One region of the Streptomyces hypolithicus genome, then DNA from elsewhere that is predicted to be linked to it. Evidence: riboswitches for the same ligand, from Rfam matches in the RefSeq annotation. Region 1 holds a riboswitch; each other region holds the start of a gene.
What was found. A riboswitch is a leader RNA that binds a small molecule or an ion and turns the genes downstream of it on or off. The one in region 1 is predicted to bind cyclic di-AMP.

Region 1 (3,198 bases):
CCGAGAAGTCCAGCGAGGCCTGCAGCCGCTCGGGGCTCAGGTTGGAGGCGGCGATGGCACGGACCTTGCCGTCCTTCACCAGTTGGTCGAGGGCGGTGATGATCTCCTCGACCGGCACCTCGGTGTCGTCGAAGTGCGTGTAGTACAGGTCGATGTGGTCGGTGCCCAGTCGGCGCAACGATTCCTCCGCGGCCGCCTTGATGTTCGTAGCGGAGAGCCCCTTGTACGACGGGTGGGCGCCGACCTTGGTGGCGACGACGATCTCGGAGTGGTTGCCGCGCGCGGCGAGCCACTTGCCGATGATCCGCTCGGACTCGGCGCCCTCGTTGCCGGGGGCCCAGGCGGAGTAGGAGTCGGCGGTGTCGACGAAGTTGCCGCCTCCCGCGGCGTACGCGTCGAGGACGGCGAAGGACTGCGCCTCGTCGGCGGTTCAGCCGAAGACGTTGCCGCCGAGGGCGAGCGGGAAGACATCGAGATCGGACGTACCCAGCTTGCGGAGAGAAGTCATGGGGTCGTCAACCCCGCGGCAGGCGCCGGCTATTCCGCGAAAGACCGGCAGCCCTGGCGTCGGGGGGTGAGCGCCAGGGCTGCCGGGGACTGGGGAGACCAGAGGGGCCAGGGGGCCAGGGGGCCATAGGGAGCAGGGCCAGGGGGGCCGGGGGATTGGCTGTCAGACGGAGAGGCCCTTGTCGCGCAGCCACGCCGCCGGGTCGATGCCGGAGCCGTCGGCCGTGTGCACTTCGAGGTGCAGGTGCGGGCCCGTCACATTGCCGGTGGCGCCCACACGTCCGATGGTCTCGCCCGTACCGACGGTCTGGCCGGCGGACACCGTCATCGAGGAGAGGTGCGCGTACCAGACCTCGGTGCCGTCCTCGAGTTCGAGCACGACGCGGTAGCCGTACGAACCCGACCAGCCTGCCGACTTGATGGTTCCGCTGTGCACCGCCTTGGCCGGCGTACCGGTCGGAGCTGCGAAGTCCAGGCCGGTGTGCTGGCCCGACGACCACATCGAGCCGGACTGGCCGTAGGTCGAGGTGAGCGTGTACGACGAGGTGGGCAGGGAGTAACTGGCGGCGAGCTTGGCGAGCCGCTCCTCCTCCGCCTTGCGCTTGGCCTCGGCCGCCGCCTCGCGCTTCCTCTCCTCGGCCTCGCGCTTCTTCTCGGCCGCCTCGGCCTCGGCCGCGCTCTGCTGCTTCCGGGCCTCGGCCGCGGCCTTCTCGGAGGCCTCCTTCTCGGCGGCCTCCTTGACCTGGGCGTCGGCTGCGTCCTGCTGCTGCTCGGCCTGCTGGAGGATGCGGGCGCGCAGTGCCTCGCCCGCGTCGGTGGTGCCCTGCTGCGCGTCGGCGGTGGTGACACCCGCCGTGGTGAGAGGGGCCGCAGCGAAGACGGCTTCGCCCCCGGAGCCCGCCGGGGCGCCGGAGCCTGCGTCGGCATGGTCGTCGGACATGAAAGAGCCGACGCCGGGAAGGGACTTGGCGTCGGGCAGTGAGTCGGATATCGCGTCGGGCATCGAGATCGAGATGGCCGGCTTGTCCTGCGCGGTGGCTATGCCGCCCGCGCCGACCGCGGCGATGACGCCGACGCCCAGCACGGTGGAGCTGCGGCCGATTCCGCCGCGCTGCTTGGCCACCCGGTGCCGGCCGCGTACGGGCCGTATGGACTCCTCAGTGGGATTCCATTCTTCCCACGTCCCCTCGCCGCCACCGAAGTTCTCGGTGTGGTTCGCCGCCCCGAAGGGGGGCAGGGTGGTGGTGGGGGCAGGGCTGTTGGACGCCACGGAGGCGTGCTCCTTTCCTTCCTTCTCGCCTACCGGGTTAGCTGACGGGTTCGGAGCAGGAAGGTCTCCTACGGGCCTCTTCGCTGACGCGAAGCAGCCCGATTCACCCCAAGGATTGGTTCCCCGGTTCCCTTGCGGAATTCGGCGCGTGCGCACGGTGTCGTCTCTGGCGACGACTGGGACAACCGCGCTGCGTTATCGAACGTTAATAGACGCGGGGGCCGGATTCCAAGCCGCTCCGACTGATCGTTACCGCCATTGGCCCGAACAAATACGCACAGAATAGCTCACACCGGGACGACTTGATCATCACTCAGGAAACATGCGTTTCTTGACGGTTCGTCAATTATTATCAAAAGCGATCAGGCCGACTACCCAGTGTCGCGAGCGATAAATTCTCCTCCATGGTGGTCAACAGCACGCAGTCCGTGGCCCGTCGCTACCGCGAGTTCTCCGAGCAGCAGGCGCGGGGCGTCTCCCCCGTGTACGCCGAACTAACCGCCCGTATCAGCGAGGACGAGGACCTCTGCGCCCTCGTCGCCGCCCTCCCGCCGGGCAACAAGCAGCAGCCCAATCTCCTCCTCGGCGCCGTCCGCCACCTCGGCGGACCGTACGAGCAGTGGGAACCGTTCCGCGCGTGGACCCTGGCCCACTGGGACGACGTACGCGCGGTGATGCTGGAGCGCTTCACCCAGACCAACGAGCCCGCGCGCTGCGCGACCCTGCTCCCCCTCCTCGCCTCGCTCCCCCAACCCCTCGCACTCATCGAGGTCGGCGCCTCGGCCGGCCTGTGCCTGCACCCGGACCGCTACGCCTACCGTTACGACGGCGGCCCCGTCCTCGGCTCGTCCCCAGTCACCTTCGACTGCCGTACGCAGGGCCCCGCGCCCGTACCCGCCGCGCTCCCCCGCATCGCCTGGCGCGCGGGCATCGACCTCAACCCCCTTGACCCCACCGACGAGGACGACGTCCGCTGGCTCCAGTCACTGATCTGGCCGGGCCAGAGCGAGCGGCCCCGCCAACAGCTCGGCGCCATCGAAGCGGTACGTACGGCGCCCCGCCCCCGTATCGTCCGCGGGGACCTCGTCGACGAACTTCCGGAGCTGGTCGCCGAGGCACCGGTGGGCGCCACCCTCGTCGTCTTCCACACGGCCGTACTGACCTACCTGCCGCTCGCCCGCCGCGAGGAGTTCGCGGCCGTCGTCCGCGCCCTGCCATGCCACTGGATCTCCAACGAGCACTACACCGTGCTGCCCTGGCTGGACGCCCCCGCACCCGACGACGAGCACCTGCTCACGCTCTCCCTCAACGAGAGCGCCGTCGCCTACACCGCTCCGCACGGCCAGAGCCTGCACTGGTTCGGCCCGACCGCTGAGCCGACCCCTGGCCCGACCGCTGGCCCGACCGCTGGCCCTACCCCT
Region 2 (3,198 bases), 990 kb from region 1:
GCCTGGTACAGCCCGTACGCCTGGGCCAGGGTTTTCTCGAAGCCGTCGGCCGCCTGGCCGGCGAAGGTCTCTTCGTCTATCAGCTCGTTCTTCAGGTTCGAGACCTTGGCGCTGAACGCCTTCGGCGGGAAGCGCTTCGGGTCGAGGTCCAGGTCACGGCAGACGAGCGCCATCAGACGCTTGGAGTCGGCGGCGTCGTAGATCGAGAACGACGACGTGAAGCCGAGCTTCTTCGACTCGCGGCGCAGGATCCGCACGCACGCACTGTGGAAGGTGGAGACCCACATGGCGGCCGCACGCGGTCCGACGAGTTCCTCGACGCGCTCCTTCATCTCGCCGGCGGCCTTGTTGGTGAAGGTGATCGCGAGGATCTGGCCGGGGTGCACCCCCCGCTTGGCCAGCAGGTACGCGATCCGGTGGGTCAGCACCCTGGTCTTGCCGGAGCCCGCGCCGGCCACGATGAGCAGAGGCGAGCCCGAGTGCACGACGGCCTGGCGCTGTTCGGCGTTGAGCCCGTCGAGCAGCGCGGCGGCGTCCACGGCGGGACGCGGGGCGCCGTCCCGGTAGTACGCGTCCCTGGGCGGCGGGGGGCCGTCGAAGACACCGCCGAAGAGGTCGTGCGGAACCTCCTCCGGGGCGTGGTCCTCGGGGGGCGGCGGGGCCGCTGCCTCGGCGGGCTGGAGATCGGTCAGGAAGCTGTCGTCAAAGAGGCTGCTCATCGTCTACCAAGCTTAGGCGGGACCACCGACAGGCCGGCCCCGGATTGCCGTCTTCCCGCGGTCGTACGGGCGCCCGGCCGCCACGCGGACCCAGTACGCCGCTTCCGCGCCGGCCCGCCCCTCACCCCCACCTGTGACCTTGGCCACTTCGCACCTCTCGGCGGGAGGCCGTTCGGCCGCCCGGCAGGTCGCATTAGTGAAGCGGTAAACCTCTTCGGCAAAGGTCACGAAAATGTATCGGGCATATCGGCCATCAGGCTTCCCAGCGGCCAACGGAGTTGGCTAGCGTTCCCACTCGGGCGGCTCGTACCCCAACCGGCGAACGGCGCCGGACCGGGCGGCCCACGCCGAATCCGGCCTGCCCACGGGCAGTTCGGAACCGGGGACCCACGCGCACCACCTGGGGTGAATCGGTCCGCTGTCCCAAGGACCGTAGGGCACCTTCCGTTCCGCCCGAACCCGACAGCTAACCCGGTAGGCGGTCCACGGAAGGAGATGCCGGCCTTGGCCTCGCATCGCAAGCCGCGTACCCGGGTACGCACCACCGCTCCCGCCCTCGGGGTCACGACCGCGGCGCTCGCGTCCGTCGGCCTGCTCGCCCAGAGCGCCGGCGCGGCACCGGCCGCGCCCGCCGCACCCAAGCCGACCGTCGAGGAAGTACAGAAGAAGGTCGACGACCTCTACCGCCAGGCCGGCACCGCCACCCAGAAGTACAACCAGGCGAAGGAAGCCACCGAGCAGCAGCGGAAGTCGGTGGAGGGACTGCTCGACGCGGTCGCGCAGCGCACCGAGAGGCTGAACGAGGCCCGGCGCAAGCTCGGCAACTACGCGGCGGCGCAGTACCGGTCGGGGTCGGTCACCCCGACCGCCGCGCTGCTGCTCGCGGACAGCCCGCAGGCGTACTTCGACCAGAACCGGCTGATGGATCGGATGACCGAGCGTCAGCAGACGGACGTCCGCGACTTCGAGACGCGGCAGGCCGAGGCGTCGAAGAAGCGGGCCGAGGCGACGCGCGGCCTGGAGAAGCTGACCGAGTCGCAGTCCTCCCTCAAGGCGTCCAAGCAGGATGTCCAGCGCAAGCTCGGCGAGGCGCGTGGGCTGCTGTCCCGGCTGACCGCCGAGGAGAAGGCACGGCTGGCGGCGCTGGAGAAGGAGCGGGAGGCGGAGGCCAAGCGGAAGGCCGAAGCCAAGGCGAAGGCGGAAGCCGAGGCGGAAGCCGAGCGGCAGCGCACGCAGCAGGAGCAGGAGCAACAGCGGGAGGAAGAGGCCCGGCAAGACGAACCGACCCCCTCCGCCCCGGGCACCACCCCCGGAACCGGAAAGCCCCCCGCCACCACCCCGGACCCGGGCTCCGGCTCCGGCGCCGGCCTCGGCTCCGGTGACGCATACTCCGCCAAGGCCGAGAAGGTGCTCGCCTTCGCCCGCGCACAGATCGGCAAGCCGTACGTCTGGGGCGCGGCGGGGCCCAGCTCGTACGACTGCTCCGGCCTGACCCAGGGCGCCTGGAAGGCCGCCGGCGTCAGTCTCCCGCGCACCACCTGGGACCAGGTGAAGGTCGGCAGCCGCGTCCCGACCGACGACCTCAAGCCGGGTGACCTGGTCTTCTTCTACGACGACATCAGCCACGTCGGCATATACATCGGCGGCGGCAAGATGATCCACGCGCCGAAGCCCGGCGCGAACGTCCGCGAGGAGTCGATCTACTACATGCCGATCTACGGTAGCGTCCGCCCCGCGTAGCGCCCGCGCTACGCGACCTGTGCGGCCGCCCGCTCACGCACCGCCGTGGCGGGCGGCTTCGGCGCTCGACCCGAAGCCCGTCCCAGCCCGGCCAGCCCGGCCAGCCCGGCCAGCCCGGCCAGCCCGGCCATAGCAGGCTCTGCCCGTCTGGTTCCGGTGGTTCCGGTTGCTCCGCCGCATCGGTCACGGAAGAGCGGAATGCTGCATTCCGGCGCGGCTTCGCCTCTCATCGGCGATCACAGAAGCACCTATTTCTGCCACTGTCGGTCATTCCCACTCGGCCCCGTGACGCGCAGGTTTAGCGTCCTCCCCCAGGTGACCGACTCCCCACCGCCGCCCCTCCCCGGAGCAGCAGTCGGCCGCCACCGCCGGGAATCCGGCGGCGGGCCGCCCCCCGTGCGGTCCGCCGCCGGACTGCGACGCGGCCGACGTACAGGACGGAAGGACGTGGACGCCCTCGTGGCCACGCACCGAAGGCCCAAGCAGCGCATGCTGGGCGGCGGCACCGGCCGCACCGCCGCCACCCTCGCGCTCGCCGGAGCCGCGAGCGCCACGGCGTTCGACGGCGGCGCGCACGCGGAACCCGCGCTGACGACCGCCCAGGTGAAGGCGAAGGTCGACCGGCTCTACCACGACGCCGAGGTCGCCACCGAGAAGTACAACGGCGTGAAGGAAAAGTCCGGGCGCACGAGCGAGTCGCTGGACGCCCTGCGCGACGAAGCCGCGCGCCGGACCGACC
Region 3 (3,198 bases), 3.0 Mb from region 1:
GAGCTCAGCGACCGCTGTCTCGAAGCGCTCGGCTACGTCGTCGGGGTCACTGCCTGGCCGGATGATGTCGTTCCCGCCGGCGCAGAAGCTCACCAGATCGGGGGCGAGCTGCCGCGCCCGCGGGACCTGCTCCGCCACGATCTGGTCGAGGAGGCGGCCGCGGACCGCGAGGTTGGCGTAGCGGAAGGTGTGCTCGGGGACGCGGTCGTCGAGGAGTACGGCCAACCGGTCCGCCCAGCCGATGAACGTACCGCCGGGCCCGGGGTCGCCGACGCCTTCGGTGAAGCTGTCACCGATCGCCGCGTACGACCCGATGGCGCCTGCTCTGAATGATCGCGAATCGTCTGCCACGTCGGCACATCCTTCACCGGCGGACGTGACCTACGCCACCGTAGGGAGGGGGTGACGCAGCGTGAGATACGACACGGGTCAGGTTCGGCCAACCCGGAATACGCCTTTGAACGCACGTAGGCCCCTTTCCTGCCGCCTGGGGGTGAGCGGCAGAGAAGGGGCGTACGGGCATGGAGCCGTCGCGGGGCGAGCGTCAGATGGAGACGCCGTTGCCGCGCAGGTAGGCCAGCGGGTCGACGTCCGAGCCGTAGCTCGGGCCGGTCCGGATCTCGAAGTGCAGGTGCGGGCCGGTGGAGTTGCCGGTGCTGCCGGAGAGGCCTATCTGGGTGCCGCCTCCGACGCTCTGGCCGGAGGAGACGGACAGCGAGGAGAGGTGGGCGTACTGCGAGTAGCGGCCGTCGTCGTGCTTGATGACGACCTCGTTGCCGTACGAGCCGCTCCAGCCGGCGGAGACGACGGTGCCGGTGGCCACGGCCTTGACCGGGGTGCCACTGGAGGCGGTGAAGTCGACGCCCGTGTGGTAGCCGCTGGACCAGCTGCCGCCGGAGGCGCGGTACGGCGTGGAGACGCCCGCGTCGACCGGAGCGGTGAAGCCGGATCCGTTGCTCTGGCCGGAAGCGGCCGCGTTGGAGGCGCTGTTGGCGGCGGGCGCCTTGGCCTCGTCCTTGGCCGGCGCGGGCGCGGAGTCCTTGGCCGAGGACTTCGAGGGCTGCGACGGCTGCGACGACTTCTCGGACTTCGACGGCTGGGCGGGCTTCGCGGGCGCCTGCGGCGCGGAGCCGGACGCCTTCGCGCCGATGGTCAGCTTCATGCCGGGCAGGATCAGCTCGGGGTTGCCGCCGACGACCACACGGTTGTCCTTGTAGAGCTTGTGCCAGCCGCCACGCACGTCCTGCTCTTCGGCGATCTTCGACAGATAGTCGCCGGAGACCACGGAGTAGGTCTTGGTGCCGGCCTTCTTCGCGGCGGCCTTCTCGGCGGCGGCCGCGGGGGCCGCCTTGCCGAAGGACGCGGCGGACGCGGAGGCCGGGGCGGCCTTCTCCGCGGCGTTCGCGCCGGTCACGGTCATGAACGGAAGTGCGAGAGCCGCTCCGCCCGTGCCTGCGGCGATAAATCCGCGGGTGATCGAGTTCGGCCTCTGGCGGCGGTGCTTACCCTTTGCGGGCATGGGGTATTCCTCTCCGGCGCCTACGAGGTGAGCTGTCGGGTTCGGGCTGGAGATGCCCGGCCGCGCTGATGCGCGGCTTCACCCCGAGCCGGTCCGGACCAAAAACTTCCGAATGCCGGCGTACTTACCTGGTTCCCCCGCTCCTGCCACACGTGAGTAGGTTCGGATTCCGGGCGGCGGCAGGATTAGGCGGTCCGCCCGGATTGACCGTGACCGTAAGCCGACCGGCCTTCCCCGTACAAGCGAGCTCATTCGCCCAGCCGTTGAGCGAGGGGAATTCGCGAGGGAATTGCCGTCACACTCCGTGGATTACGGATCTTCTCCCCCCGCCTGCGGAAAGGCATTTGTATCCGGATCTTCGCCACGCACGGTCACGAATGAGATCCTGCTCACCAGCGGCCCGCCCGCCCCTCCGTCACCTCCCTTGCACACAACGGGCGTTACGGTGATATGACCCGATTCGCCCCAACTGTCAGATACGCCTGAAGCGCCTGGCCAGCGGCGATGATCGCCACGGCCACGGTGTCGTATCGTCGAAACTCGCCGAAGTCGGCGAGCAGCGCCGACGGCAGACTCACAGGAGCCCACGTGTCACAGCAGGTGCCGCAGGTCCCGTCGGCAGCGCCCGAGCTTGCCGCAGTGCGCAACTTCCGTGATGTGGGCGGCCTGCCGACCGTGGACGGGCGCCGGGTGCGCTCCGGTGTCCTTTTCCGCAGCGGTCACCTCGCACACGCGACGGCGGCCGATGCGGCGTTTCTCGGCTCCCTCGGTCTTCATACGATCTTCGATTTCCGCAACGAGGCGGACCAGAAGCTGGAGGGCCCGGACATCGAGCTGCCGGGTGTGCGCAACGTGAACCTGCCGCTGACCGACCCTGCCGACGGCGCGGTGTTCTGGAAGATGGTCCGGGACGGGAACCTCGACGAGCTGCGCGAGATCCTGTCCGACGGCAAGGCCGCGGACCGGATGGCGCAGACGTACCGCGTGATCATCAAGGAGCGCACGGCCGAGCACAGCCAAGTGCTGCAGGCGCTCGCCGAGGACAGCGTGCCCGCCCTGATGCACTGCGCGGCGGGCAAGGACCGAGCGGGCCTGTCGATAGCGGTGGCCCTGCTGGCTGTCGGCGTCGAGCGTGACGCCATCGAGGCCGACTACCTCAAGTCGAACGACCCGAGCCGCCGCTACCGGGTGAGCCGCAGCGACAGCTCCCCGGCCGGAATGACTCCCGAGGTCATGGAGCTGCTGAGGCCGCTGTTCGACGCCCGCGCGGAGTACCTGAACGCCGCCTTCGAGACCGTCCAGGAGGTATGGGGCTCCACCACGCGGTACCTCGCGGAAGGACTGGGGCTCAGCGCCGAGACCCGCGAGCAGCTGCGGACCCGGCTGCTCGTCCCGAGCGACGAGAGCTGAGCGACGAGAGCTGAGCGACGAGAGCTGAGGGCCCGGCCGCGGGGGCCGGGCGGGCTGCCCCTACCTCGCCTGCTGGGCCGGGCCGCCCACCTCCGGCCCGCCTACCGGTTGGCGACCGCCTGCTTGACGAGCGTCCTGCCGAAGTCCCACATCAGTCCGCCGCCGCTGTGCGCGTCGTCCATCACGGCGGTGAAGGCGCGGACGAAGCGGTCCACCTCCTTCTCCCCCACGGTCAGCGGCGGAATCAGCTTGATGACTTCGAGGTGGTC
Region 4 (3,198 bases), 2.2 Mb from region 1:
CGATCGCACCGTGTTCGGCCCAGGACTTGGCCGGGCGGGCCGGCTGTTCCACGGCGTACATCCAGGCGATCTTGTGCCTGAGCTGGGTGAGCAGCGTCGTGAGGCCCGGGCTGCCGGACGCCTGGGCCAGCGTCTCGTGGAACCAGCCGCCGAGGGACCGCAGGTCCTCGCCCTCGCCCCGGCGGGCCCGGTCCTGACCGAGCCTGACCAGGCCGCGGAGCACCTTGAGGTGTGCCTCGGTACGGCGCTGGGCGGCGCGGGCCGCGCCCAGCGGCTCCAGCAGCGCACGGATCTCCAGCAGGTCGGCTGCCTCCCGCTCGGTCGGCTCGGCCACGCAGGCGCCCGCGTGTCGGCGGGTGGTGACGAACCCCTCGGACTCCAGCGTGCGCAGGGCCTCGCGCACGGGGACGCGCGAGACACCGTACCGACGCGCCAGCAGTTCCTCGGTGAGCCTGCTTCCGCGCTCGAAGACACCGGAGACGATGTCGTCACGGATCGCCGTGCACACCGATTGCGCGGGAATACGCATGACCGAACCTCCGCACTGATCCCCGCGAAACGCGGTCGATCGAAGCCTGTGCGGTGACTCTATTGCAAGGGTGCCGAAATTCCGACGGCGTGCGGGAATTCCCGGTCGGCTTCCGGACACGCCGAAAGACCCCGGCTCGATCCACATCCGGAGAGAGGAGAGCCGGGGCCTTCGTGGCAGAGGTGCTGCCGATGCGTCAGACGTTCACGCCGTGGCCGCGCAGGTAGGCCGTGGGGTCCAGGTCGGAGCCGTACTCGGCGGAGGTGCGGGCCTCGAAGTGCAGATGCGGTCCGGTGGAGTTGCCGGTCGAGCCCGAGAGGCCAATCTGCTGGCCACTGGTGACGGCCTGGCCGACGGAGACACCGATGGACGACAGGTGGCCGTACTGCGTGTAGGTGCCGTCGTTCATCTTGATGACGACGTTGTTGCCGTACGCCCCTCCCCAGCCGGCCTCGACGACGGTGCCCGCGCCCACGGAGACGACGGAACTCCCCGAGGCGGCGCGGAAGTCGACGCCGGAGTGGCTGCCGGATGACCAGAGCGAGCCGCCGGACTTGTAGCCGGTGGTCACCGCCGAGCCGGCCACCGGGAGGGTGTAGCCGCCCAGGCGCTCGCGCTCGGCGGCGCGGGCCGCGCGCTCATCCGCGGCACGCTCCTCGCGCTCCTCGCGCTCCTCGCGCTCCTTCTTCGCCTGCGCAGCGGCCTTCGCCTCGGCCTTGCGCTTCGCTTCCACCTTGCGCTTCGCTTCCACCTTGCGCTTCGCCTCGGCCTTGCGCTCGGCCTCCGCCTTGTCGGCGGCCTGCTGCTGGGCCGCGGCCTGGGCGCCTATCTGGTCGGCGAGGGAGTCGCCGATGACGATGGCCTGGGTCAGTCCGGTGTCCTCGACCGAGTGCGCCGCCTCGGCGCTGACGTCGGTGGGGGTGGCGAGAGCAGGCGCGGCGAGGCCGCCGATGACGCCGGTCGTGGTGAGGGCCGCGACACCCGCGATGTTCGCGCTCGTGCGCGTCAGGCGGCTGGGACGACGGTGCTTCCCGGTGGCACGGGTGAACGCCATGAAGTGGCTGATCCTTTCCTTCCTTCTCGCCTACCGGGTTAGCTGACGGGTTCGGAGCAGGAAGGTCTCCTACGGACCCCCTGCGTAGTACGTACGCACGCAGGACGTCCGATTCACCCCAGGGACTGCACGGGTCCCCGGCTCCCCAGGCTCGCGCCTGACGGGGACTCGGCGATGGCTGCCCGGTGCCGCGGATACGGCTCACTGCTGACGGACAGCCGGACAGACGCTAAACGGATCATCTTTCAATCACCAAATAGACACGAGGCTTTGTAACGCACCCCACAGGTCAGACGGGCAGCCTCCACAACAAAGGGGACATACGGGAAGGACCCCGGCGACCCGATGGGCCCCGGGGTCCTCCTTTCTCCCGCTTTGCGGGATGTGTGCAGCCTGACCGGCCGGTCGGCCAGTCAGCCGGTGACCACCGTCACGTCGCCGATACCGAGCGCCCTGACGGGCTCCTCGATCTGCGACGCGTCCCCGACGAGGACCGCGACCAGGTGGTCCTCGGGGAAGGCGCTGACGACCGCCGCGGTGGCCTCCACGGTGCCCGTGTCGGCGAGGCGGGCGTACAGCTGGGCCTGGAAGTCGTCGGGCAGGTGCTGCTCGACCTGGTCGGCGAGCGTGCCGGCGACGGCGGCAGCCGTCTCGTACTTGAGCGGCGCCACCCCCACCAGGTTCTGCACGGCGACATCGCGCTCGGCGTCCGTGAGGCCGCCGGCTGCCAGAGTGCGCAGAACCGTCCACAGGTCTTCGAGGGCCGGTCCGGTCGACTCGGTGTCGACCGAGCCGCTGATCGCGAGCATCGCGGCGCCTGCCGCCCCCTCTGGGGAGGAAGGGGAGGTGGAGCGCAGCACCTGGCCGAAGGCGCGCACGCCGTAGGTATAGCCCTTCTCCTCGCGCAGGACCCGGTCCAGGCGGGAGGTGAGCGTGCCGCCCAGGCAGTACGTGCCGAGCACCTGGGCCGGCCAGACACGGTCGTGCCGGTCCGGGCCGACCCGGCCGATGAGCAGCTGCGTCTGCACCGCGCCGGGACGGTCCACGATGACCACACGGCCAGAGTCGTCGGCCGTCACGGGAGGTACGGGACGCGCCTCGGCCGTGTCGCCCTTCCAGGCACCCAGGGTGTCGGCCAGGACGGCGTCCAGGTCGGTGCCCTCAAGGTCGCCGACGACCACGGCGGTGGCGGTCGCGGGGCGCACGTGCGCCGCGTAGAAGCCCTTCACGGCCGCGGAGTCGATACGAGCCACCGTCTCCTCGGTGCCCTGGCGCGGCCGCGACATGCGCGAGGTGGCCGGGAAGAGCTCCTTGGAGAGCTGCTTGGCAGCCCGCCGGGACGGGTTGGCCGTCTCGTGCGGGATCTCGTCGAGGCGGTTGTGCACCAGCCGGTCGACCTCGCCGTCGGCGAAGGCGGGGGCGCGCAGGGCGTCGGCGAGCAGCCCGAGCGCCTTGGGCAGCCGGGAGACGGGGACCTCCAGGGAGACCCGCACGCCCGGATGGTCGGCGTACGCGTCGAGGGTGGCGCCGCAGCGCTCCAGTTCAGCGGCGAACTCCTCGGCGGAGTGCTTGTCGGTGCCCTCGGAGAAGGCCCGCGACATGATGGTGGCGACGC

Region 2: it holds a riboswitch for cyclic di-AMP, as region 1 does, so the genes downstream of both, ACU6WZ_RS10400 (C40 family peptidase) here and ACU6WZ_RS15405 (M23 family metallopeptidase) in region 1, are expected to answer to the same signal.
Region 3: it holds a riboswitch for cyclic di-AMP, as region 1 does, so the genes downstream of both, ACU6WZ_RS01295 (M23 family metallopeptidase) here and ACU6WZ_RS15405 (M23 family metallopeptidase) in region 1, are expected to answer to the same signal.
Region 4: it holds a riboswitch for cyclic di-AMP, as region 1 does, so the genes downstream of both, ACU6WZ_RS04855 (M23 family metallopeptidase) here and ACU6WZ_RS15405 (M23 family metallopeptidase) in region 1, are expected to answer to the same signal.

What each region holds. Positions count from the first base shown of each region.
Region 1 covers NZ_CM128811.1:3,246,862-3,250,059, reverse strand. The annotation lists partial or broken gene ACU6WZ_RS15410 (aldo/keto reductase) at 1-508, opposite strand, end outside; gene ACU6WZ_RS15405 (M23 family metallopeptidase) at 671-1,777, opposite strand; cyclic di-AMP (ydaO/yuaA leader) riboswitch at 1,789-1,934, opposite strand; gene ACU6WZ_RS15400 (DUF2332 domain-containing protein) at 2,182-3,198, shown strand, end outside.
Region 2 covers NZ_CM128811.1:2,256,398-2,259,595, forward strand. The annotation lists gene pcrA (DNA helicase PcrA) at 1-719, opposite strand, end outside; cyclic di-AMP (ydaO/yuaA leader) riboswitch at 1,055-1,216, shown strand; gene ACU6WZ_RS10400 (C40 family peptidase) at 1,224-2,459, shown strand; gene ACU6WZ_RS10405 (hypothetical protein) at 2,468-2,590, opposite strand; gene ACU6WZ_RS10410 (C40 family peptidase) at 2,919-3,198, shown strand, end outside.
Region 3 covers NZ_CM128811.1:250,015-253,212, forward strand. The annotation lists gene ACU6WZ_RS01290 (SGNH/GDSL hydrolase family protein) at 1-351, opposite strand, end outside; gene ACU6WZ_RS01295 (M23 family metallopeptidase) at 545-1,519, opposite strand; cyclic di-AMP (ydaO/yuaA leader) riboswitch at 1,524-1,692, opposite strand; gene ACU6WZ_RS01300 (tyrosine-protein phosphatase) at 2,108-2,929, shown strand; gene ACU6WZ_RS01305 (aspartate aminotransferase family protein) at 3,031-3,198, opposite strand, start outside.
Region 4 covers NZ_CM128811.1:1,046,713-1,049,910, forward strand. The annotation lists gene ACU6WZ_RS04850 (GntR family transcriptional regulator) at 1-529, opposite strand, end outside; gene ACU6WZ_RS04855 (M23 family metallopeptidase) at 726-1,583, opposite strand; cyclic di-AMP (ydaO/yuaA leader) riboswitch at 1,597-1,767, opposite strand; gene ACU6WZ_RS04860 (M16 family metallopeptidase) at 1,997-3,198, opposite strand, start outside.